DNA from 4 places in the Neptunomonas sp. XY-337 genome. Region 1 is predicted to be linked to each of the others. Evidence: predicted binding sites of a transcription regulator. Region 1 holds the regulator's gene; each other region holds the start of a gene.
The links. Region 1 encodes FNR, which switches genes on or off when oxygen is low (the NO sensors DNR and NnrR bind a similar motif). Its sites were predicted from a motif close to TTGATNTANATCAA; they were not measured.

Region 1 (6,089 bases):
ACAACAAGCATATGTGCTAAGCGTGGGTGTAATGGCAGCTTAGCCATCTTCTCACCACACGGGGTTAAGCGCTTTGCCCCGGAGCTATCCTGTGCCAGTGCGTTAAGTTTTGTGAGCAGCTCTTCTGCTTGCTCGAGCCGTGCTTTTGGTGGGGGCGTTAGCCATTGCAAGTCACTTGGGTCGTGGCAGCCCCACTGATGTAGTTGCAGTGTTAGAGCACTTAAATCGGCGTGTTCAATCTCGATGGGAGCTTGGGGGGCTAATTGGTCTTGCTGCTCAGCAGACCAAAGCCGATAGCAGCAGCCGGGCTCGGTGCGGCCAGCACGACCGGCACGCTGAATACTGGCAGCTTTTGATACACGCTGTGTGTGAAGGCGGCTCATACCCGTACGTGGGTCGTAGATCGCCGTGCGGCTAAGCCCTGCATCGATCACGACTCGAACACCGTCGATGGTTAAGCTCGTCTCGGCAATCGCCGTGGTGAGTACGATTTTACGGTGGCCTTTGGAAGCGGGTTGAATCGCTTCCTGTTGCTGCTCTATGGATAGGTCGCCGTACAATGGCGTGACTAAGCAACATGTGTCGAGTTTTCCCGCTAATGCGGTTTGCACTTTGCGGATCTCCGCGACGCCGGGTAAAAAGACCAGTAGCGATCCCGTTTCGTTCGCTAGCGCCTGTTGAATTGCTTCACTGACCCGCTCTGGTAACTGTTGCGAGTTGCTCCAGGGAGTGCTGTAGTGAACCTCGACAGGGAATGCCCGCCCTTCGCTGCGCACCTGTGCGGCATCTGGCAGGAGCTTTTCAAGATCGAGGCGATCCAGTGTGGCGGACATGAGCAGCAACTTGAGCGGAGCTTCATCGCGCAGTAGTTCGCGAGCTTCCAGCAGCAGCGTTAAGCCCAGATCGCTATCTAGGTTGCGCTCATGAAACTCATCGAAGATAACAAGGCCATAGCCATCAAGGCTCGGGTCGTTTTGCAGCATCCTTACCAGCACGCCCTCGGTCACCACTTCTATACGGGTCGTTTGGCTGACTTTCGTGTCTGTTCTGGTGCGCAACCCAATTGTTTGTCCAAGTGGTTCACCTAAGTTATGAGCTAGGCGTTGTGCCGCATTGCGTGCCGCAAGACGGCGAGGTTCAAGCATGAGAACTTTCTGCGCGCCTAGCCAAGGTTGGTTTAGGAGTGCAAGGGGAACAGCCGTGGTTTTACCTGCGCCCGGCGGTGCTTCTAGGATGAGCTCATGTTTATCTGCCAATGCTTTTTGTATAGACGGAAGAACCGAATCAATAGGAAGTGACATCATTGGCTATGGCTCGTTTGGAGATAGAGCGCGCACTGTAAAAAGCGCGCTGCCTTTTGTAAAGCCGCTATTGAGTATTGAGTGCCCGGTAAGACTGCTCAATCGCTTGGTCGAGGTAGTAGCCGTAAAACTCCTTATTGCTGATCCCCACTAATTTCTGGTGGACTTGAGCACCATCTTGATTCAAAAAGAGCAGGGTTGGAGTAAAGCTTGCGTTGTAGCGCGCTGCGAACTTCTTGGGTGATATTTGCGCACCATCGAAGTCGACTAGCAGCTTGTTACTGTCGACTTTGAGCTCGCGAATCTGAGCGGGGTAGGCTCGGTTGGCTTGCCGCTCGAGAGGTAACAAAAAATCTTCCCGAACCAGATCGCAGTAGCTGCAATCATAGCGGCTTACGAGTACGACATAGACATGCTTGTTTTGGTGAGAATCTGTGTTGCTGAAATCCGTGGCGCGCAGCAAGCTATCTTTGGCTTGCGCGCTAAATGCTACGGTTAACAGGCACAGAGCAATCAGTTGTTTGATCATTCTAATGTATCCATAAATTCGACGATCTGGTCGATCACTTCGTCAGCATAGAGGTCCCGAAAAAAGTGATCTGCGCCTTCAATGTTGTAATAGGTGACATGCGAGTTATCCACATTTGGCATCTTTTCAGGCAGATCAGGTACGGTATTATCTTCGCTGCCGCTGATGACTAACGTAGGTACGCTCGCTGTTTTTAAAAGCGTTGGTGTATCAAAGCGAGGGTTAGGCGCGTAATAATCAACAAAGCTTGCTGCTGTTACACGTGCATTCTCGCAGTAGATAAAGCCGGGCGTATCCAGCCAAGCGCTCTGGTCGCTTGCTTTTGCTCGTTGTAGCTCGTCATTGAGTGGTGTGCGATAGCGCTTTTGATAGCTTTCCTGCGCGTAATCTTCTGACCATGTCGCAGGGGCAATCAATACCTGCGCTTTGGCTTTTTCTGGGTATGTATCTGCGAACCACGCCGTTTGGTTGCCGCCGCGCGAGTGGCCGGCAAAAATAGGTTGTGTTGCCCCTTGAGTAGTTAACCAGTCCGCCCAAGCATTGAGCTCGGCGACGGCATCGGAGTGCTTATGTCGGTGGGAATCGGCGCAGTCGTACATGCCTTGGCGTGAGTCCAGCCCCAAGCTTAGGTTGACCGCTAGTGAGTTTATCCCCTCGTCACTCAGTAGAGACTGCAGTGTCGCGATGATCTCCATTTCGTTGTGTGCGAGCGTTCCGTGGGTCAACACAACGATATTGTCAGATAAGTTACTACCTTCTGCGATCGCTAAGTTAGCGCCAAGATTTAAGCCGTTGAAAGGTATCGTGACCTGCTGTGCGGCCAGAGATAGAGTGGGTACTGACAGGAGCAGCGTTGCGAGCGATCGCTTGAACATAGTGAGCCTCTTTTATTGTTATAAGCTTATATCGAAAACAATAGCAGAGGCCCAAACGAATGCCTAGAGACCTTCGTAGGCCAACATGGTGAAGACAGGAATATCTGCACCTTGGATGCGTGCGGAGCCCTGTAAATCGGGTAGGTCAATCAGTGCTGCGCTTTCGACCACCTCAGCTCCCAGTTTCTTGATCAATGTGCAAGCTGCCAGAATGGTGCCGCCGGTCGCGATAAGATCATCAAAAACTAGCACGCGATCGCCTTCGGCAACAGCGTCAGTCTGCATTTCAACCTCGGAAGTTCCGTATTCTAACTCGTAAGATTGAGAGACGGTTTCACCCGGCAGTTTACCCTTCTTTCGTACCAGCACCAGCGGGATTTGTAGCTGGTATGCCATGATTGAAGCGATTAGAAAACCACGTGCATCGATACAAGCAATATGGGTGATGTCGGCATCCATATATCGTTGTACAAATGCATCAGACACCATCCGTAGTGCTTTTGGGTCTTTGAAAATCGGTGTGATATCACGAAAGATCACGCCAGGCTCTGGCCAGTCGGGTATAGCTCGAACAACCGATTTGACATAGTACTCGTCATAGGACATGGAAAGTGCACTCCTGATAAGTCGTGTAACCACATAGAGTCTAATTGATGTGGCTCAATGTACGAATAGGGGAAGTCGGGTTTTAATTAAGACGTTGGGTTACACATAGAGATGGCTACTTCTTTGTGCAACTAAATTAACGCCGTTCTTCTAGAACGGCGTCTTTTTTTGTCCAGCAATCGTTAAATCGATAACTGCTGAACGTCGCTTTCCTCAGGGCATTCACCCGCGAGGCACTCGCCTGCTAAAGTGTACAGGTGATCCAGATCTAACAACTCGATCTCTTTACCATCGACGGTGATGAAGTTGCTTTTCTGGAAGCGTGTGAAAATACGGCTCACTGTTTCAACCGCAAGACCCAAGTAGTTACCAATTTCATTACGCGACATTGATAAGCGGAACTTCGATGGGGAGTAACCACGCGCTTGGAAACGTTGCGATAGTTTGACTAAAAATGTAGCAACACGCTCTTCTGCATTCTTTTTCGAGAGCAGGAGCATCATTTGCTGATCATCACGAATCTCTTTACTCATCGTACGCATAACTTGCCGGCGCAGCTCTGGAAGCTGTCCACATAAGTTATCGAGATTCTCGAATGGGATTTCACAAACGGTCGTTGTTTCTAGAATTTTGGCGGAGACAGGATAGATCGTATTATCAAAGCCACTTAAGCCTACCAGCTCACCGGGGAAGTAGAATCCCGTAATCTGCTCTTCACCTTCGTTGGTGATGGTATAGCTTTTTACGCTACCTGCGCGGATCGCGTAAACGGATTCAAAAGGTTCATCCTGATGGAAAAGGTGCTCGCCTTTTTTAAGTGGGCGGCTTTTCTCGATGATATCGTCGAGGCGTTCCATCTCCGTCAAGTTCAATGAAACAGGCAGGCATAAGGAACTCAAGCTGCAAGTATTACAATGCGCTTGCTGTAAGCTGTGTAGTATCCCTTCTTTTTTTGTATCACTCATGGCCATATCCTGTGTTGGTTTAAACATGCGAGCGGCTACTCAACGGAAATTATGTAACATTTCAGGCTTTCCTGAAAGTAAACATTAGATGATTCGTGAGAATCCTTTCGTTGGCTGCTGTTTGGGGATATAAGCATCAAACGTCATACATATGCGACGAATTAAAAGTCGACCAGCGGGTGTAACAGTTATTGCGTTGTCTTCCAGAGTCACAAGACCATCGGTTGCAAAGCTTGCCAGCTCAGCCAGTTCCTCTTCAAAGTAGCTTTTAAACGCGATATTGAACTGTTGTTCGATGGTGCTCGTATCAAGCTCAAAATGACAAATAAGTTGGGTGATGACAGCGCGGCGGAGTTTGTCGTCGTCATTTAGTGTGACTCCGCGCTTGATTGCAGTACTGCGCTCTTCCACGGCTTGCGAGTACGCAGCAATATCGTGTTGATTTTGATAGTAAACATCCCCGATTTGGCTGATCGCCGAGACGCCCATCGCAACAAGATCACAGTCTGAGTGGGTGGTATAGCCCTGAAAATTCCGGTGCAGATGGCCGGTTTGCTGTGCAACAGCAAGCTCGTCATCAGGTTTTGCGAAGTGGTCCATGCCGATATAGACATAGCCGGCATCGAGTAGCTTATTAATCGTCATCTCTAAGATGGCCAGCTTCTCTTCAGGGGAGGGGAGGTCCTCTGCGTTAATGTGCTTTTGCGAGCGGAAACGGTCCGGCATATGCGCATAGTTAAATACTGATAAGCGATCTGGACTCATCTCAATAACGGTATCCAGCGTTTCCGAGAAGCGTTGTAGGCTTTGTAGAGGCAGACCATAAATAAGGTCCATATTGATCGACTTAAAGCCAAGTTCGCGAGCTTTATCAAGGATCGCTTTCGTTTCTTCCGTCGATTGCACGCGATTCACTGCCTCTTGGACTTCTGGGTGCACATCCTGTACGCCAAGGCTGATGCGGTTAAAGCCGATGCGGCGAAGCGTCTCGAGCGTTTCCATAGAGGCTTCGCGTGGGTCGATCTCGATGGAGTAATCACCCTTGTCATCATCGCGTAGTGAAAAGTTCTCGCGTAATTTGTTCATTAGTTCAACCATCTGGTCGTCACTGATAAACGTTGGCGTACCGCCTCCCCAATGCAACTGATTAACTTGGCGTTTGTTGCTGTAGAGCGTACCTGCTTGTTCAATCTCTTTAAAAAGTGTGTCTAGGTACGGCTGGGCTTTTTTGCGGTTACGAGTGATCACTTTGTTGCAAGCGCAGTAATAACAAACGTGAGCACAGAAAGGTATATGTACATACAACGATAGCGGTGCTGTTTTATCCGCTGTCGTCTGTGAAGACTCGATGAGCTGTGGTTCTGTCAGCTCGCTGTCGAACTGGATCGCTGTTGGGTAGGATGTGTAACGCGGTCCAGATAGATCATAGCGTTTAATAAGATCTAGATCCCAAGAGATGGTGGCGTTATGGCTCAAAACTTATACCTCTGTTTAACAGCGAAAAGCGCAAATTATAGGGAGTTCTTGCGAATACGACGTTGACACTTATCAAGCTATAGCAGTGCCTGTAAACCTGCAAAAGGGATTGTGTAAATACCAAAGACAATGACCATCAATCCCGAAATAGAACGCACATACTGATTTGCCAGCAGGCTTTGTGCTTGTTGTGCCAAGATACCCGTTAGTAACATAGCGGGCATGGTACCTACACCAAAGGCTAGCATGAGCAGCGCACTTTGGCTGGCTGATTGAGCGGTGGCACTCCACAGTAGCGTACTGTAGACCAAGCCGCAGGGCAGCCAGCCCCAAAAAA
Region 2 (6,089 bases), on a different contig from region 1:
CTGCGCCGAAAAATACTGGTCCAGAAGTCTACACAATCACTGTTAATGGTCAGAACTATGTTGTTCAAGTGGCTGAAGGTGGTGATGTTTCTTCAATCTCTGCAGCACCTGCTCCAGCAGCAGCGCCAGCAGCAGCTCCTGCTGGTTCAGGCGAGCCTGTAGCTGCGCCGTTGGCAGGTAATATTTGGAAGGTTCAGGTTTCTCAGGGGCAAGCTGTTCAAGAAGGTGACGTATTAGTCATTCTTGAAGCGATGAAAATGGAAACTGAGGTGCGTGCTGCAAAAGCAGGTACTGTTACATCCGTTGACGTCAAAGAAGGCGATGCGGTTCAGGTCGGCGATACGCTCCTGACGCTAGCTTAAGAGGTTTTTTGGATGGATAAGGTTCTAGAGCTTTGGTACGCATCAGGTATTTATAATCTGGGCGGTGGCCAGCTGGTGATGATCATCGTTGGTTTGCTGCTGTTGTACCTGGCAATTCGGAAAAACTTTGAGCCATTGCTACTCGTACCTATCGGTTTTGGTGGCATCTTGGCGAATATTCCTGAGGCGGGCTTAGCTTTCTCTGCAGTAGAGAACGCTATCCACTTTGCGAAGCCTGAGGTGATGGCAACATTAGCCAACACGCTTGGCGTATCTGGTACGGTTGATGCTCATGCACTACTTGAGGCTTACAATACTTCTAATGCGAGTACTCATGCAGCTGCAACGCTAGCGGCAAATGACTACGGCTATAGTAGCGGCATGCTTTACAACTTCTATACAGTTGCTATCGCTTCCGGTGCTGCACCACTGGTCATTTTCATGGGTGTTGGCGCAATGACCGACTTTGGTCCGCTGTTAGCCAACCCCAAAACGCTATTCCTAGGTGCGGCTGCTCAGTTTGGTATCTTTGCCACTGTGCTAGGTGCCGTTGGCCTCTCAGCGATGGGCTTGATGGATTTCTCCATCCAAGATGCGGCAGCGATTGGTATTATCGGTGGTGCTGATGGCCCAACTGCGATCTATGTTGCGAGCTTGTTGGCGCCACAGTTGCTTGGTGCGATTGCGGTAGCTGCGTACTCTTATATGGCACTGGTTCCTTTGATTCAGCCGCCTATCATGCGTGCGCTAACAACTGAATCTGAGCGCAAGATCGCAATGGTTCAGCTGCGCCATGTATCGAAAACAGAGAAGATTCTTTTCCCGATTCTACTGTTGGTACTGGTTGCTCTGTTGCTGCCGGATGCAGCTCCGCTGCTGGGTATGTTCTGTTTCGGTAACTTGATGCGTGAGTGTGGTGTGGTAGATCGCCTAAGCGATACTGCTCAGAATGCTCTGATCAATATTGTTACCATTTTCCTAGGTCTGTCAGTCGGCTCTAAGCTTTCAGCTGACAAGTTCTTGGATGTTCAGACGTTAGGTATTCTTATCCTCGGTATCGTTGCATTTGGCATTGGTACTGCGATGGGGGTATTGATGGCGAAGCTACTCAATAAGCTGGAAGGCGGTAATGCAATTAACCCGCTTATTGGCTCTGCTGGTGTTTCCGCTGTACCTATGGCCGCGCGTGTTTCTAACAAGCTTGGTTTAGAGGCGAACCCTCAGAACTTCCTGCTTATGCACGCAATGGGTCCAAACGTGGCTGGTGTTATCGGTTCTGCGGTTGCAGCGGGCGTTATGATTAAGTTTGTTGGCTAACTTGCTGGCTATAAATAAAAAGGCTGCCTCTTGGTAGCCTTTTTTGTTTCTTATTTAAGCTCAGCTTACTGTTGGTTATTAAATACTAAGTTGCTCAATAGCCGACTAGTGTCTCTAAGTGAGCTTCCACGCTAAATGCCAATGCAACAGGGTTATATCCACCCTCTAAAACCGATACGATTTTACCGCCACTATAGGTGCGCGCCACGTCCATCAGTAGCTTTGTAACCCAGCGGTAATCCTCTTCATTTAGGTTAATATCGGCCATTGGGTCTTCATGGTGTGCATCAAAACCCGCTGAAATGAAGATAATGTCCGGTTTATGGTTTTGAAGCGCTGGAAGCCAGTTACTCTCCACCATGTTACGGAAAAATTTGCTGTCGCTGTGTGCTGGCATTGGGCAGTTGACAATATTTTGTCTGCTGATGTCGGTATAGCGTTCAGGGTAGTAAGGGTGCTGAAAAGTTGAACATACCAGAACTTCTGGGCGATCCTTAAATATGTCGACAGTGCCGTTACAGTGGTGTACGTCAAAATCAACAACTGCGACGCGGTTAACCGAGGGATGCTCGAGCGCTTGCATTGCACCTATCGCCACATTATTAAAGAAGCAGAAGCCCATGGCGGCATTATGCTCAGCATGATGGCCGGGCGGACGAACAGCGCAGAAGGCGTTATCGGTTTTGCCTGCAAGTACGCGGTTGGTGGCTAAAATAGCAGACCCTGCAGCTAGGCTTGCTGCATGAAGAGAATCAGGGCATAGAGCTGTATCTTCATCAGCGTAAAAGACGCCCTCGCTGGGTAGTTTCATTTCTAGGCGCTTTTGGTGTAAGTCTGCGTGCGCTAGTGAAATTTGCTCGCGTGTGACGTGTACCGACTCCATGCACTCCATATGCTGGATAAGTCCAGTTCGTTCGAGTACTTTGCGGATTGCCAGCAGGCGAATAGGGCTTTCTGGGTGCTCTGGCCCCATATTATGAAGCCCGCAATCATCATGCGTAATAAAAGTGGTCGCCATTTCCTTCTCGCTTTATATTTTTATTCCAGTTTAAAGGAAAGGTAGTGATATGCTCGCTTAGCATAAAGTATAAGATTGCACTTTGTAGAGTGTTTTTTGATCTGCATCATGGGGCTAGATGAGGGGCAATTATAGTATGCACCTACAGCATAGAACTGTATTAAACACCGTGCGGTCACCCTCGCCGGTGTTTTTTTTTGCATGTAATTCCTTTCCGCTGCCTATACTAGCCTTTTATACTAAGAGGGAGTTTTTGCACAAGGCGGTGTCTCCTCGGTGAGCCTATTTACTATCGACTATTCAGACAAGCAGGTGCTCTTGATTGAGAGTAGTGGCAACATGCGCGCCACCATTGTTTATATGCTCCGCCAGTTGGGCGTGTCTAATATCCATGCTGTCACGATTAATGATCAGTTGATGGAGCTTATTCAGGAAGAAGCCTTTGATATTGTGCTGCTTGGGCATAACGCGAGTGACTCTTTTAGCGGTATGCAAATTCTTGAGGAGTGTCGTTTTCGGGGCTTTATGAAGGCTTCGTCCTGTTGGGTATTTATGACCAGCGACTCTTCCCAAGAGGTCATTCTTCACGCTATCGACTCTAAGCCAGATGTGTTGATCACCAAGCCGTTTTCTATGGATGAGCTAAAGGCTCGGTTAGATTTGGTCATGTACCGTAAGCTATCGCTGGTTGAAGTTGATGAGGCAGTGAGCCGCGGCCAGCTAGATCGTGCTGTTAAGCTATGTGATCGCGTTGAGCTAGCCGGCAAAAATTACGATTACGTACAGCTCGTGAAAGGGCGGTTATTGCTGGAGATGGGGCGCTTCGAAGAGGCCGAGCATTTTTTCAAGTACCGCTTCGTGCATCTCAGTGAGAAGGAGAGTGGGTTGTGCTTGGCTGAGGCCCTGATTGGCCAGGGTAAGCTACAGGAGGCTAGTGAGCATTTAGGCGAGTTGCTTAGCCACTTCCCTTTATTAATGGCGGCTCACGATCTCTACGCGAAAGTTAAAGAGTCGATGGGGGAGGTGGAGGAAGCGCGTCTTGCGCTGCGAGATGCCACGCAGAAGAGCCCATTGAGTATCCCGCGGCATATGGAGCTTGGACGTGTTTCGGTACATAGCAATTCGCTAGATGTTGCTGATCATGCCTATCGGAAATCGATCTCGCTGGGTAAACATAGTTGCTATCGCTCGCCGGAGCCGTTTCTTCGGTTGGCGAATGTGAAGCGCCTGCAGATGAAAAACTCCTCAAATGATGAAGCGATCAAACTCCATAATCAGCTCGATGAAATACTTAATCACGTTACCTACCGATACCCTGACGATCCAGCTGTTCGGCTAGAGGCAGAGCTGCTGCGAAGTGAGCTCGAGAGAGATTTAAATAACCCTGAAGAGGCTAAAAGGCATCTGCAAAAGGCGGTGGTTTACGCGAAGCAGATGGAGGTGCCTGTGGATATTGATGAGCAGCGGCGTATCGTGAAGGGAGAGCCGTTGCCGAAGTCTACGGAAGATGTGGCGGGTGTCGCGCGTGCTGCGGCGGTTAAACATGATCCAGAGATGAGCATGCGAGTTAATCGTTTGGGAGTGAAGCACTACCTTGCTGACAAAGCGGCTCAGGCGATTCGCTATTTTGGTCTGGCAATTGAGCACGACCCCAAGAATACAAAAGCCTTGTTGAATTTAGCACAGCTTTTCTTGGAGTCAGCAAAGCAAGAATCTGCGCGTCGAGATGAGCGTTTGAAAATGGTGAGTCGATACTTAAAGCTTACCGAGCGGATGCCGCTTGAACCCGCTGAGCGCAGTAAATTACTCTTTCTTAAGCAGAGTTTAGCCTTACCGTTAGAGGAGCTGCCCTCAGGTAGTTTGGGGGCGCTGCTGCGTTAGTGGCGCCTGAGTTGGTTAGACACATATCCAGCTATTAACTTTGCCTCACTGAGCTTTAGCGTCGGGAATGTCGGCATCTGGCTGTGTGGGCGTCCGTAGTAGATAAGCTGTAAGATCTGCTTTTCAGTAAGTCGGGTGTGTTTGGCTGACGGAACGCCTTTTAGAAAGTTTCCTCCGCCACTCGATTTGTGGCAGCTGGCGCAGTATTTGAGGAAGAGTTGCTCGCCGTTGCGGTCGCCTGTTTCGGGCTCAGTACATGCGGCAAGCCCCGTTATGGCGACAATAACCATAGCGGCAGAATAGTGACGTGGAGTTTTCATGCTGAGGTCTCCATAGGCATCCGATCTAGATAAGAGATACTCAGTTCCATCTGGGATATCAGTTATGTACTGAGTATAGCGGCCTTCAAAAGAGTGCGCTGGCGTATAGGTCTAAAAGGTTATCGATGGCGTCCCAGAGAGGATTCGAACCCCTGGCCTGTCCCTTAGGAGGGGACCGCTCTATCCACCTGAGCTACTGGGACGTTTTGGGTGTGAAAGCGTTATGAATCAATATTTTAAGATTTTTGTGGCGGAAGGCAAGTAGTCACGCTTTTCCGATGCGGGATTGGCTTGAGTAATCGCCTTTTCCGCCTTTTGCATCATAAAGGGTGTTTTTAGGATTCTGGCCGCGAAGTAAGCTGATCAGCTTTTCAACGTTTTGCTTGCTACGAGCTAAGACAATTTCATTGCGCTTGTTTGCACTCATTGCGCGCTCTAACGTTTGCTCGATTTGCTGCCAGTTATTACTAAACTCTTTTGCTAATAAGCTATCCGTCGCGCTCTTCTGAAGCGCTTGTATACCCTGCTTATCTATCGGAAGATTGCGCGATTCCAGTAATTGGTTGCGATCATGGTTGTTCTTATCAAAGGCTAGTAGAGCGTGCTGCTTGTCTTGATTGATGGCGTTGATAGCATCTAAATCTCGATTTTGCAGAGCTTCTAGCTCGTGGTCGAGCAGCGTTATGAGAGTGTCTAAAACGGAAATGCCCTCTAGGGTGAGGGCATTAAAATCTGATAGGGCTTGGTTATCGCTAAGCATAATTACTCAGATAGCTGAGACTCGAAACTCAGGATTTTTTCTGCAACGCGCTGGGCGTCAACATTGTAACTACCGTCTTCTATTGCTGCCTTGATGCGCGCCACTTTCTCGCTGTTAACTTCAGGCGTGTTAGACAACTTAGCATCAATGGACTTTAACGCTTTTGCTGTATCACTTAGTTGTACTGTGTCGCGAGGTGCAGACTTTGCCGGTGCAGCGTCAGTACGTGCGGCAGCTCCCCCGTTACCTTTTTGGGTGCTGACCTTATCACGAGCACTTATCGCTGTTTGCGATGCAGAGCTGTTCAGATCAATAACCATGACGTTAACCTCAAAATGTTTTCCATATATGGATTAACGGCTAGCTTACCGTAAACTTTAGAAAAAAAGTTAAAAAAAATAAATTGAGGCAAAATATTTTTGAAGTATAGC
Region 3 (6,089 bases), on a different contig from region 1:
TACTGGCCGTACCTGAAGTCGAGATAACTCCATTATTCACATTCATAGCCTGAACCGTTACTCTGAGATCAATGACTTATCGCCATGGATAGACGATGAAACACTTTGCGCCTTTGGTAGCATTGCTGCTACTCACACTCACTTCTTTAAATTCCGCGCTTACTTCAGCTGAAACTGAGCTACAGCAGCCTAAGGTAAACTCAAGCTGGATACAACAAGATCGTATTGAGCTTGAAAAACGGCTGGTTCTGCTCGAGGCGAATCAGCAAAACCCAGACAAGATTGATCAGCTTTCCCAATCACTTATCCATGCTGAAATCAGCTTGACTAAGATAGATGAAAATTTATCCAAACAGGTTAGTCAGCAGAATGAACGTATTGGTGATATCAGCGCTCAAGTTGATCGCTTTGGTGTAATCACGGCCTGGATTGGTGGCGGGTTTGCAGTCTTATTTACATTCCTTGCAGTAGCATTTGCGATCTCAGTGCGCAGCTCTGCATTGGCAGAAGCGAGAAATACCGCCCTGGAGCATATTCAGGAACAAGCTGAAGCGCTTCGTGAACAAACGATAGAGGAGCTTGAAAAAGAAAAAGCAATCATTCTTAAACAAATTAAGCGTGAAGCCTCACAGATTCTTAACAACATTCAGCAAGATGGAGAGGCTGCCGTTGGTGAGCTAATTCAATTAAAAGATCACTATACACCGGAAGAAGAGCACGAAATACAAAAACAAAAAGAGCGGACCATAGATAAGCCTGAAGCCGATTACACCGCAGAAGACTGGTTTAACAAAGCAATTTCAGACTATACTAACCAAGATTTCAAACAAACTATACAGTCTTTGGATAGAGCTTTAGGTTATCCTGAAAATTCAGACTCTTTTATAGCCACTACGTTGTTCAACAAAGCTTTCTGTTATGGGAAATTATCCCCACCAGAAGAGTCTCTAGAGGTCGAAACACTCCAAAATCTTATCAAACAATTCAAAGAAAATACTGAAGAAGACGTTCAAACTACAGTGGCTCGAGCTTTGCTCAATCTAGGGTTTTCGTACAGCTCATCGTCACCCCCTCAAACCGATAAAGCGATTGCTGCGTGCAAGCAGCTGATCGAACGGTTCGAAACAAGCACCTATGAGGATATTCAGGCTGTAGTTGCCGCAGCGTTAGTCAATCTCGGTGTTGCTTACAGCCAGAAGTCGCCCGCTCAAGCCGGTGAAGCCATTGCCACATACAAGCGACTGATCGACCAGTTCAAATCCAGCAGCAATGAGGAAATTCAGAATATAGTTGTGAGCGCTTTATGTAGCAAAGCAGAAATAAGCCTACTCATTGGAGATCTCGAACAGACTCATAGCTTTATCAATGAAGCGTTAGACGCGTTACAAAAAGGCAAACCGCAGTATCCAGTCATGCAGCTTCTCCTGTTTATTATCAATAAAGCACCAATTACTGCAGTGATATCTGCAATCAAAAATGTCGATTTCTACGGAGGTCTATTTTGGTCATTTGATGAGATTAGATACTATCTTTCACGTTTTGAAGGTGAGAAAAAACAACAAATTAATGCGTTTGTTGACTTCTTCGAAAATCATCAAGATGTCGACAAGCTCGAACAGGAGTTGGAGGCAATTGGCGAGCGCCTACCAGCGAGGTCGAAACATAATACGCTCACTTTTTTTGGCTAGGTTTTGTCTGTCAGTATTTGCCGGATGGTTGTTGGCAGGTGTGTCATCAGATGGTGTGGGCTACCCTGATGTACAAGGTCTGTGAGTTAAGCTTCGTTGGGTAGGAAGAGAGCTTTGTCTGTCGAAAAATGGGGAGATATGTACTTGGCTATACCTGCTTATAAGGCATAGCCAAGTGGATCGGTGCGGCCTAACTACTAGCTCTTATCGCCTTTACCGAGCAGCTGTTCTTTAAGCGAGAGCACTTTGGTAACGCCTGCGCCCAGTCTCATCAGGGTGCGCAGTTTTTCAGGGTCCATCTGTTGTAGCTCACCCGCCCACTCAGTCACGCTTTCGAGTAGATCATGGATCTCTTGCATACGCTCTTGAGCATAAGATTCTGCGGCGTCTTTAGGTGGGGTGTCGAGTGCACCGCGCAACAGTTGCAGAGTTGGGTCTACCTCGCGTTTGCGGCGCTCTTCAAATACTGTGCTGGCCATCTCCCAGATGGAGCCTTTTGGCGAGAAGTACTCTTTGCGGTCGCCGGGGATGTGGTGTTGTTGGATGAGCTGCCAAGATTGGAGCTCTTTAATGCCCATACTGACGTTGCCGCGTGAAACACTGAGTGCTTCAGAGATCTGGTTGGCGTTTAGTGGCTCAGGGCTGATGACCATTAGGGCGTACATCTGGCCAACGGTGCGGTTGAAGCCCCAGCGGCTACCCATTTCACCGAAATGAAAAACAAAAGCTTCAAGTTGAGGCGTCAATTCCATCGTCAAGATCTTACTTATGATTAAATGTAAGTTTCTGAAGATTCTAACACAACTAATGGGGAATCATGTTGATAGGGAGCAAAGAAAAGGCCCGTTAGATGTCGTACGGGCCTTTTGTTAGTGTGTTTTTAGATGTGAAACCAGCGGCATTAGAAGTAGCGCTCAATAGTCAGCTGTATGTGGCTATCATCATTGAAGGCGGTTAATGGGTCGCGAGTGTCGTTAGCGTCAAAGTACCGTAAGTCCAGACTGACTTTCCACTGTGCGCCCAGCCGTCGGCTCGCTTCGATTTGGAAGGTGGTGCTGTCGTAGTCCAGATCATAGATGATACCGGCAAGCAGCTCGCTGCTTTGTGCATCGTTCAGGGTGAGGCGAGCACCTAAAGAGAGATCGTTTTGGAATGGGCTGGTGGCATCGGTGCCGCGCTCATCCCAACCGTATTCGAGCAGTACGCCGAGGTCGGCGTCAGACTCGTTGATGCCATAAAAGGTGTACTCAAATCCCGCTTGTGTGGCCCAGTAGTCTTCGCGGTCGGTGTCGCGCCATAGAACTTCAGCTTTCCAAAGCCAGCTATCCAGCGTTGCTTGCAGATCAACGCCAAATTGTGTCATCTGCTCGTAGTAGGGCACGAGCACGGTTTGGCCGTTGATGACTCGCGGCGAGAGAATCGGGTCGCGGTTGGTTCCGTGGAAAATATGCGCGCCGATATCATAAGCATCAATGGTATGGCTCCAGCGCACAGCAACATCTGTATGATGATCACCGGCAGCTGACTCATATTCCGCTTCATTCGTTGCGACCACCAATGGACCTCTTAGGCGGCCATCTGCGCCTGCGAAGGTGCGCTCTCTGAAGCCCGGTAGTAGGTAAAGATCAAAGATACCCCAATCGCGCACCAACGAAAGGTTGATCATCGGTTGGCCGAGCTTCTCCTCGTTGTCGATATCCTCAACACCATCGGTTTGGTTGATCACATCTACCAGGTGCTGGAACTCCGTGACGCCCCAAAACACCTTTCTTAAACCGGCACGCAGCTCCCAATCGCCTTGGTAGTAGGTCCAACTGAGCTCGCGAATATCAGCGTGGGTGCGCTCGTCATCGTGCTGATCAAGGCGCAAAAAAGGCTTGAAGTAGAAGGTGTGGTTGCGGTCGTCAGTTTCCCAGTAGAGATCGGGCTCGATCGTTACCGAGAGGTTGCTGTTTTGGCTCTGCTCGGGGTAGGCGCCATCATCAAAGAAGGCGCGCCCCTCAAGTGTCACCTTGCCGGTGGCATCCATTTCAAGCGCGTAGGCAGAACCCGCTAGCGCGGTGCAAAAGCACAGCGCAGCGAGACGTTTAGGCGTAGATCGTTCCATTTATCGTGCTCTTTTTAGCGTGTTCTTATTGAAATCACTATCGCTTAGGCCTGTTTTAAACTGGTAGTTGTTCCACTTTAGGTCGGTGCTTTTGTTTGTTTGGTGGTTCACCATCTTCATCAGGTCAGCGCGCCAGTATTTATCAAGGTACTGCTGATAATCATGGTAGGTCAAAGTTTTGAGTAGCGCATCTTTACGATCGTAGAAGACCGCTTTCTGCAGGCGGTACTCTGATTGATCAATCCAGACCACACGGCGGGTGTAGCCTGAGTATTTATCAACGGGATACTGCTCTACCACGAAGCAGGTATCATCGCCGCACGCTTCATCTTTGATGTACTTGTAGGTGTATTTCTCGATCTCGAAGGATGCAAGGTCTTCATAAGAGAACTCGGAACCCATAAATGGGCCCGACTTATTGCGCGATGCAATACGCTTCACTCGCTTGAGCGCGGGCAAGTAGAGCCATTGGTCATCGGCGCCGACTGGGTGGGAGAAGCTCAGAAATGCGGTACCTTTTACATCCAGCGGCTTATCGAAAATACTGAGGCTTTTGTCGCCGTCGTTATCGACTTCGAGGGATTTGAGGCGAATTTCGCGGATACTCTCTTCGCCTTGGCTGTTGCGCAGTACCATGAGCATGTCGGCCTGCATATCCCCCCAGCCCTCATCACGCGCTTTTGATTCTTTCGAGATCGTTAGACCTTTTTCAGCTTGTGCGTCTGTTTGTGCCATCAATGGCGTTGCAACGAGAAGGGTAGCCATCAACGTTGATAGAGATGTCATAGCCAAGTTCATGCGTTTGCTCCAGAGTTTTGTTTGTTGCGGCTGCCTTTATCCAGCAGCATTAGCAGCGGTGGGAGGAATAGGAAGTCAACGACCAGCGCGATAAAGATAGTGATGGCGGTGAGTAAGCCCATATCCGCGTTCACTTTAAAGCTGGATTGTGCCAGTACCATAAAGCCAAAGACGAGCACCAGTGTGGTAATCCAAAGCGCGCGACCAACGCTCGCAAAAGCGTAGCGCACCGCCTCGACAGGGTCTTTGCCACGGTGAGTTTGGGCATAGCGATACTTGCTCAGGAAGTGCACGGTATCATCAACCACAATACCCAGCGTCATGCCTGCCACAACCGAGAGCGCTAGGCCCACTTGGCCATCGATAAAGTACCAAAGACCAAAACCCATCGCCGCAGGTGCAAGGTTTGGCAGCAGGCTGATGAAGCCATAGCGCACCGATTTGAGTGCGACACCCAGCAGCGCTGAGATCAGGATGAGCGCTAAGGTAATACCCCACAACATACTTTCGATGTTGCGTTTACCGATGTGAGCGAACATTAAACTTGGGCTGGCCACATGGACTTGGTACTGGGGAGCGTTCTCGGCAAACCAGGCGTAGATACGCTCTTCTAGCAAGATCTGATCGTTACTGGTGATGTTCTCAAAGGTACCCACGATACGCAGAGATGATTTATCAACGTTCAACTGGTTGTTGAGATCGAGGCCGTAGGGCAGCGACATCTCGTACAGCAGCAGGTATTGGGCAGATAATTCCCGAGATTCCGGCAGGCGGTAGTAAGACTCATCATCGCCATGCATGTTTTTATTTAGGCGTTTGATGGTGTCGGTCAGCGTGTTGACGTGATCAGTTTCCGGTTGTTGACGTAGCCACTCGCTAAATGCTTCTGTGGCATGCAAAAATTCGGGTTCATTAATGGCACTGGATGCGCCCGCGTCAATGGAGATCTCCATGGTGGTCATCCCCGACAGATTATCTTGCATGTAATCAGTCGCTTGGCGGAATGGCACAGACGTATCGAAGTATTTTACGAAGTCGTCATTTAGCTCATTTTGAGGCACAAACAGTAACAAGCCGATGATGACAGCAGCCATACCCGGGAGCAAAACTTTGCGCTTGCTGATAACAAAATCTGCGAGGTAGTCGAGCTTGTCCGAGTGTCCCTCTTCTCGCTGCTTAACCTTAATCGGTAGCAACATCAGTAGGGCTGGGAAGAGCGTGATGGAGAGCACAAAGGCGATCATAACACCTGCTGCTACCATGTTACCGAGGTCGCGGAATGGCGGTGAGTCTGAGAAGTTCATGCTCAAGAAGCCGATAGCGGTTGTGATACTGGTGAGGAAAATTGGGCCAAAGTTGATACGCAGGCTAGTCTCAAGCGCGTTCTTTTTCGTGGCTCCGTGGCGCATCTCATAAAAGCAAGTTGTGAGAATATGAACACAATCTGCCACTGCAAGCGTAAGGACCATGGTGGGAACACTGGCGGTTGGTCCGGT
Region 4 (6,089 bases), 210 kb from region 1:
CATTCTGCTGGCGGCTCCGCCACCAATGAGTGAGCCAAAAGGGCCTGTTAAAGATAAATTTCTAGGGGCAAAAGAGAAAAGCACCGGTTTAAGCGATGCTTTGCGGCAGGTGGCTGAAGATCGTGGTTTAGCTTTTTTTGATATGGGGCAGGTAACGGCATCAAGCCGTGTCGATGGTATCCATCTTGACGAAGATCAGCACACGACGGTCGGTAATGCACTGGTTGAATGCGTTGAGGCGCTGATCACTGAGCCGCTGTAACTCCAAATGCGACGCGCAGGCAGATACTCGCCTGCGCGTAGTTTTTAGTCGCCAATCACATCAACAACGTGATGGGCAATCATCGCTTCTTCGTTGGTAGGAATAACACGGACCATGATCGTGCTAGTGGGCTCGCTAATGACAGTGCTATTGCTTTGATTGGCTGCTGCGCTCCAACTCAAGCCTAGCCATTCGCAACGCGCCATAATGCGGCGGCGAACATCTGCATCATTCTCGCCAACCCCTCCAGTAAAGACAAGCTGCTCGATACCACCCATGGCTGCTGCTAAACGGCCTACTTCAAGCGCAGCACGGTAGGTAAACATCTCAATCGCTTCCTCAGCAGCAGGGCTATCGGCTTGATGCAGCGAGAGCATATCCGATGAGATACCAGAAACGCCCAGCCAGCCACTCTCTTTGTATATCAGGCGCTCCACCTCTTTGAGTGACATACCAAGGTGTTGTTGCAGATGTAAAATCACCCCAGGATCAATATTGCCGCAGCGGCTGCCCATGGGCAGTCCGTCGACGGCTGTGAATCCCATGCTGGAAGCAACGCTTTTACCAGCACTCATAGCACACATGCTAGCACCTGCGCCGAGATGGCAGATCACCGTTTTTGCGGTTAATGCTTGCGATGAAAGGGTGGTCAGTGACTTGCGGATAAATTCATAGGATAGCCCGTGAAAACCATAGCGCTGAACACCAGCCTCGGTTAAGTGGCGTGGTAATGCATAGTGGCGCTCAACGCTGGGTTGACCCACATGAAACATGGTATCGAAACAGGCAATCTGCGGGAGTTCAGGTGCGAGCTCTTGGCAGGCTCTAATCAGCAGTAGGTTAAATGGCTGATGTAACGGCGCGAGCGGGACAAACTTCTCCAACGCATCAAGCAGCGCTGTGTCGACCCGTGCGGGCTCACTAAAGCGCTCGCCCCCGTGGACTACACGGTGACCAAAGGCTGTCAGTTTAAGGTGTGGAGCTTGCTCGCAGAGCCAGTCTAAGACGACTTTTAGCGCTGCAGCATGGCGCTTATCTTGCGGGATATTGGCAAAGTCGGCTTTTGGTGGAGTGAGTTTATTACCTTCGCCATCGGCAACGCTGATTCGCGGCGTATCAAGGATGTTGCCCAGTTTGAATTGGTAGATGGGCGACTCTTGGTGATGCTCCGTTTTGAACAGCGCGCACTTTAAGCTCGATGAGCCGCCATTGATGGTCAGTACCGTTTGCATAACTCTGTCTACCTATCCTTAAGAGACGGGGTGGTGAACCATATGTGATGCCAGCGCACAGGACGCTAAGCGGCCAAGCGGTGTTTCAGCACGACTGGTCAAAATAATTGGCACACGTGCACCGACCGCAATGCCGGCAGATTTTGCATCGGCGAGGTAGATCAACTGCTTAGCGATCATGTTTGCGGCTTCAAGGTCCGGTGCGAGCAAGATATCTGCATCCCCAGACACTTCTGATTCGATATGTTTATCGATAGCCGCTTGTAGAGAGATCGCGTTATCGAAGGCGAGCGGGCCATCAAGAATGCCATTTTTAATCTGGCCGCGGTCGGCCATTTTACACAGACAGGCTGCGTCGATCGTACTAGGCATATAGGCTTTTACCTTCTCTACCGCAGCGAGTAGCGCAACTTTCGGAGCGGCAATGCCGAGCGCGCGGCAGAAGTCGATCGCGTTTTGTACGATATCGCGCTTGGTCATTAAATCAGGTACGACGTTGATCGCTGCATCCGTAATCACAAGAGGCTTGTGGTAGTTGGGTACATCAAAGACGAAAACATGACTCAAGCGGCGGTCAGAGCGAATGCCCTTGGTTTTATGGATCACAGCGCTAATAAGTTCTGAGCTACCCAAATCACCTTTCATGATCGCTTCAGCTTCCGACAGCCTTGCAAGCTCACACGCTTTTTCGGCCGCTGCATGGCTATGTTCTACGTCGATCAGGGTGTAAGGCTCAATATTTAGGCCATCACGCTCAGCCGCAGCGCGAATCTTGGCTTCCGGCCCGACCAGAATAGGATCGATAAGGCCGTGTTCGGCAGCTTCAATCGCGCCCATCAAGCCATTGTGATCCACAGGGTGAACAACGGCTGTGCGAATGGGGCGGGCTTTTTCGGCTTGTTCGATGAAAAACTCGAGCTGGTTATGAACGGGAGGCTTATCCTTCAAAATCATGGTGCTACTACCTTCTGGTTGTTGCAAACGGGTCTATAAGTGTTGGACTAAAGTCGATAGTGGGATTATAGAGAGCCACGCAGTTATTGAACTGATCCATGTCACGAACCCCGAAGCTTGCCTGCGATATGCCTTGGAGCTGACAGCTAGCTGATCTTCTGTGGAGGTAGTATAGCCTCTGTATGTATCACAATTATGTCAGTAAGGGATTTCATCAATGTCGACTTGAGGCTCCACACGTGCCAATACAGTGGAATATCGAGATAGTTGCCCGGTGCCAGATCGACCAGCTCTCCTGTGGCTAAGAGCGCGCTGGATTGCTCATCCGGAATCATTCCGGCTGCAAAGCCACGGCGGATATACTCAACGAAGCCCTCTGAGGAGGGGATACGGTGGGTCAGCTGCTCATTGGGTTGCGTGTTATAAAACTGCTTCAGGTATTGCTTCTGTAGCTGGTCCTTGCGGTTGAACTCTACGATGGGGAGCTGTTGCCAATCCTGATGTTGTTCGAACACGTGCTTGAGCGCGGGAGAGGCGAGCATACGGTAGCGCATTAAACCGAGCGGGATGGCATGGCAACCTTGTACTGGTGTTGCATTGGAAGTAACGCAGGCAACAACTTCACCGTTACGCAACAGTTCGTGGGTGTTATCTTGATCGTCCACTTTGACTTCCAGAACAATGTTATTGGTACGGATAAACGGCTGTATTGCATCAAGAAACCACGTGGCGATCGAGTCGGCATTGATACCGATCGCGATGGGTTTGGGTGTATCAGGTGCCGTATCAGGCTCTAATTCTGCCAGCAGTTCATGCTCTAGCAGGCTGATTCGTTGGTGGTGTGTGATCAGTCTAAAGCCTGCCTGTGTCGGAGTGACGGGCGAGGTACGAACCAGCAGAGCTCGGCCCATGCGCTCTTCTAGCTGCTTGATGCGTTGGGATACCGCCGACTGCGTTACACTGAGCAGCTCGGCAGCCTTCTCAAAGCTTCCCGTTTTATGTACAGCAACCAAGGCTTGAAGTTGTTTGTTATCGATCATTAGAAAAATTAATTAAATATAAAAATTATTAAATAGATTTAATTTTAGCGTTCCCACATCATGCTGCCAACAGATGAGGAGAGATCATGACAAGCTACTTACTTCAAGGTTATCTAACGGCGGGAGCGCTCATCATGGCGATTGGTGCGCAAAATGCGTTTGTTTTGGCGCAGGGTGTAAAACGCCAGAATCACTGGCCAGTGGCCACGGTATGTATTGTCATTGATATGGTTCTGATTAGTGCAGGCATCTTAGGTGCTGGCGCTTTGATTCAGGCGTGGCCAGCGTTAGTTGACCTGCTTCGCTTCGGCGGCGCGCTGTTTCTAGCTTGGTATGGTTGGGGGGCATTTAAGGCCTTTTTAAACCCTAGCGCGCTGGTTGCTGGGCAAGCGACACAAGATCTACGTACGGCGCTATTAACAACGTTGGCGGTGAGCTTGCTAAACCCCCACGTCTATCTAGATACCGTTGTACTGATTGGCTCGATTGGCAACCAGTTTGAAGGTGCTGCGCGGATGGGTTTCTGGTTTGGAGCGATGGCTGCATCGGTCAGCTGGTTCATTTTGTTAACGCTGACAGCGCAGTTTGCATCACGTTGGCTTGGGCAGGCTAAGAATTGGCGCTGGGTTGAGCTGTTTGTGGCGCTTGTCATGTGGACAATAGCTGCTCTGTTAATCACAGGATAAAAAATGCCCACACAAGGTGGGCAATATAAGGATGCAAAGGAAAAGTTAAGGACTTCATGTCAGTTTGTCTAACAAGGCGATTTGTGCTGATTGCGGTATGACCACAGCGCCTCTACCAAACTGCCACTGCACGCTCTTGCAGCTTGAGGAGCAAACATTTTGCAAGGGCAGGCGTATATTAGCGATTTTAGTATGAAGACCTACTGAACAATTTTTGCGCTATCTGCCTTGCGTCCTTTTAGTTAGTTGATCGGCTGCTTTAGCGTCTCTTGATAAGGTGGCCAGCCCATCGCTTTGCCGCCTAATACATGCAGATGGATATGATAGACCGTTTGGCCGCCATCTTGGTTGCAGTTAAATACCGTTCGGTATCCGGCTTCGGCAAACCCTTGCTCATTGGCAATTTTGCCCGCCACCATCACCATATGACCAACGACAGCCCGATCTTCTTCGGTGATGTCATTCAGCGTTGCGATGTGCTTTTTAGGGATAACGAGTGCGTGGAACGGTGCTTGTGGAGAGATGTCCTTAAAAGCGAGTACGAGATCGTCCTCATAAACGATCTCGGCGGGAATCTGCTTATCGATAATTTTACAAAAAAGGCAATCCATGGTCTTGTCTCGTTTTAGTGTTGTTTTCGGCAGTATAGCGATAGCTAATCCGCTCACTCAACTAGACAGACTGAAAAAACGACAGCTCACTCTAGGATGAGCGAGCTGCGAGCAGGGCAGTGGAACGTTTCGATCACACTATTATCTGGGGTGACAGATTCAAGATGTACATCGAATCCCCAAAGCCTGTGTATATGCTTCATGACCTCGTCAGTTTCGTCGCCAAGTGGGCGATTATTGTGCATAAAGTGGCGCAGAGTGAGTGAGCGGTTACCGCGCACATCGACGTTATAGACTTGGATATTCGGCTCACGGTTACCGAGGTTGTACTGCGCTGCAAGGTCTTCACGAATCTTTTTGTAACCCCCTTCGTCGTGAATCGCATTAACCTTGAGGGTGGGTTTGTCCGAATCATCAAAAATTGAAAAGAGCTTTAGCTCTCTGATAAGACGTGGTGACAAAAACTGTTGGATAAAGCTTTCGTCTTTATAGTTCCGCATCGCGTTATCTAACACCTCTTGCCAAGGTGAGCCGGCCCACTCGGGAAACCAGTCTCGGTCTTCAGCGGTCGGTGACTCGCAGATACGCTTGATATCTTGCATCATGTGATAGCCCAACGTGTACGGGTTAATACCCGAGAAGTAGGGGCTGTCGAAGCTTGGTTGGTACACTACGCTCGTGTGAGAGTGCAGAAACTCCATCATAAAGCCATCAGTGACGAGGCCTTCATCAAAAAGCTGGTGCAGTAGCGTGTAGTGCCAAAAACAAGCCCAGCCTTCATTCATGACTTGAGTTTGCTTCTGTGGATAAAAGTACTGTGAGACTTTGCGCACGATACGTACGATCTCACGCTGCCAAGGTTCTAAGAGCGGGGCATTCTTCTCGATAAAGTAGAGAATATTTTCTTCCGGTTCTGCTGGGAAGCGGGGTTGCTCCTCGACTTGGTCGGCGTTCTCTTTACGCGGAATTGTGTTCCACAGCATGTTGATATGACGCTGGTTGTACTCTTCGCGCGCGCGTAAGCGTTCCTTTTCCTCTTCAGCGGTCAGTGGTTTGGGCCGCTGATAGCGGTTCACACCGTAGTTCATCAACGCATGGCAGGAGTCGAGAATAGCCTCGACCTCTTCAACACCATGTCGCTCTTCGCATTTAGCGATGTAGCTTTTGGCGAATACTAAATAGTCGATAATGGCTGATGCATCCGTCCAGGTGCGGAATAGGTAGTTGCCTTTGAAAAACGAGTTATGTCCATAACATGCATGCGCGATCACTAACGCTTGCATCGTCATGGTGTTCTCCTCCAT

Region 2: E4L36_RS08720 (histone deacetylase family protein) is a predicted target of FNR. The motif match lies at 2,794-2,807, and genes of this name have one in related genera.
Region 3: E4L36_RS01995 (GbsR/MarR family transcriptional regulator) is a predicted target of FNR. The motif match lies at 2,509-2,522, and genes of this name have one in related genera.
Region 4: E4L36_RS03825 (bifunctional enoyl-CoA hydratase/phosphate acetyltransferase) is a predicted target of FNR. The motif match lies at 2,540-2,553, and genes of this name have one in related genera.

What each region holds. Positions count from the first base shown of each region.
Region 1 covers NZ_SPLL01000002.1:244,422-250,510, forward strand. Annotated here, with positions in the region: gene hrpB (ATP-dependent helicase HrpB) at 1-1,304, opposite strand, end outside; gene E4L36_RS04805 (thioredoxin fold domain-containing protein) at 1,369-1,830, opposite strand; gene E4L36_RS04810 (alpha/beta hydrolase) at 1,827-2,705, opposite strand; gene E4L36_RS04815 (adenine phosphoribosyltransferase) at 2,769-3,311, opposite strand; gene fnr (fumarate/nitrate reduction transcriptional regulator Fnr) at 3,494-4,276, opposite strand; gene hemN (oxygen-independent coproporphyrinogen III oxidase) at 4,361-5,752, opposite strand; gene E4L36_RS04830 (sulfite exporter TauE/SafE family protein) at 5,830-6,089, opposite strand, start outside.
Region 2 covers NZ_SPLL01000003.1:335,268-341,356, reverse strand. Annotated here, with positions in the region: gene oadA (sodium-extruding oxaloacetate decarboxylase subunit alpha) at 1-362, shown strand, start outside; gene E4L36_RS08725 (sodium ion-translocating decarboxylase subunit beta) at 375-1,679, shown strand; gene E4L36_RS08720 (histone deacetylase family protein) at 1,774-2,697, opposite strand; gene E4L36_RS08715 (response regulator) at 2,974-4,578, shown strand; gene E4L36_RS08710 (cytochrome c) at 4,575-4,898, opposite strand; tRNA gene E4L36_RS08705 (tRNA-Arg) at 5,025-5,101, opposite strand; gene E4L36_RS08700 (flagellar protein FlgN) at 5,164-5,658, opposite strand; gene flgM (flagellar biosynthesis anti-sigma factor FlgM) at 5,661-5,978, opposite strand.
Region 3 covers NZ_SPLL01000001.1:364,099-370,187, reverse strand. Annotated here, with positions in the region: gene E4L36_RS02000 (tetratricopeptide repeat protein) at 96-1,688, shown strand; gene E4L36_RS01995 (GbsR/MarR family transcriptional regulator) at 1,886-2,440, opposite strand; gene E4L36_RS01990 (hypothetical protein) at 2,590-3,795, opposite strand; gene E4L36_RS01985 (outer membrane lipoprotein-sorting protein) at 3,796-4,593, opposite strand; gene E4L36_RS01980 (MMPL family transporter) at 4,590-6,089, opposite strand, start outside.
Region 4 covers NZ_SPLL01000002.1:31,235-37,323, forward strand. Annotated here, with positions in the region: gene E4L36_RS03815 (SGNH/GDSL hydrolase family protein) at 1-262, shown strand, start outside; gene E4L36_RS03820 (acetate/propionate family kinase) at 307-1,494, opposite strand; gene E4L36_RS03825 (bifunctional enoyl-CoA hydratase/phosphate acetyltransferase) at 1,513-2,448, opposite strand; gene E4L36_RS03830 (LysR family transcriptional regulator ArgP) at 2,595-3,488, opposite strand; gene E4L36_RS03835 (LysE/ArgO family amino acid transporter) at 3,575-4,174, shown strand; gene E4L36_RS03840 (histidine triad nucleotide-binding protein) at 4,417-4,785, opposite strand; gene E4L36_RS03845 (SpoVR family protein) at 4,872-6,089, opposite strand, start outside.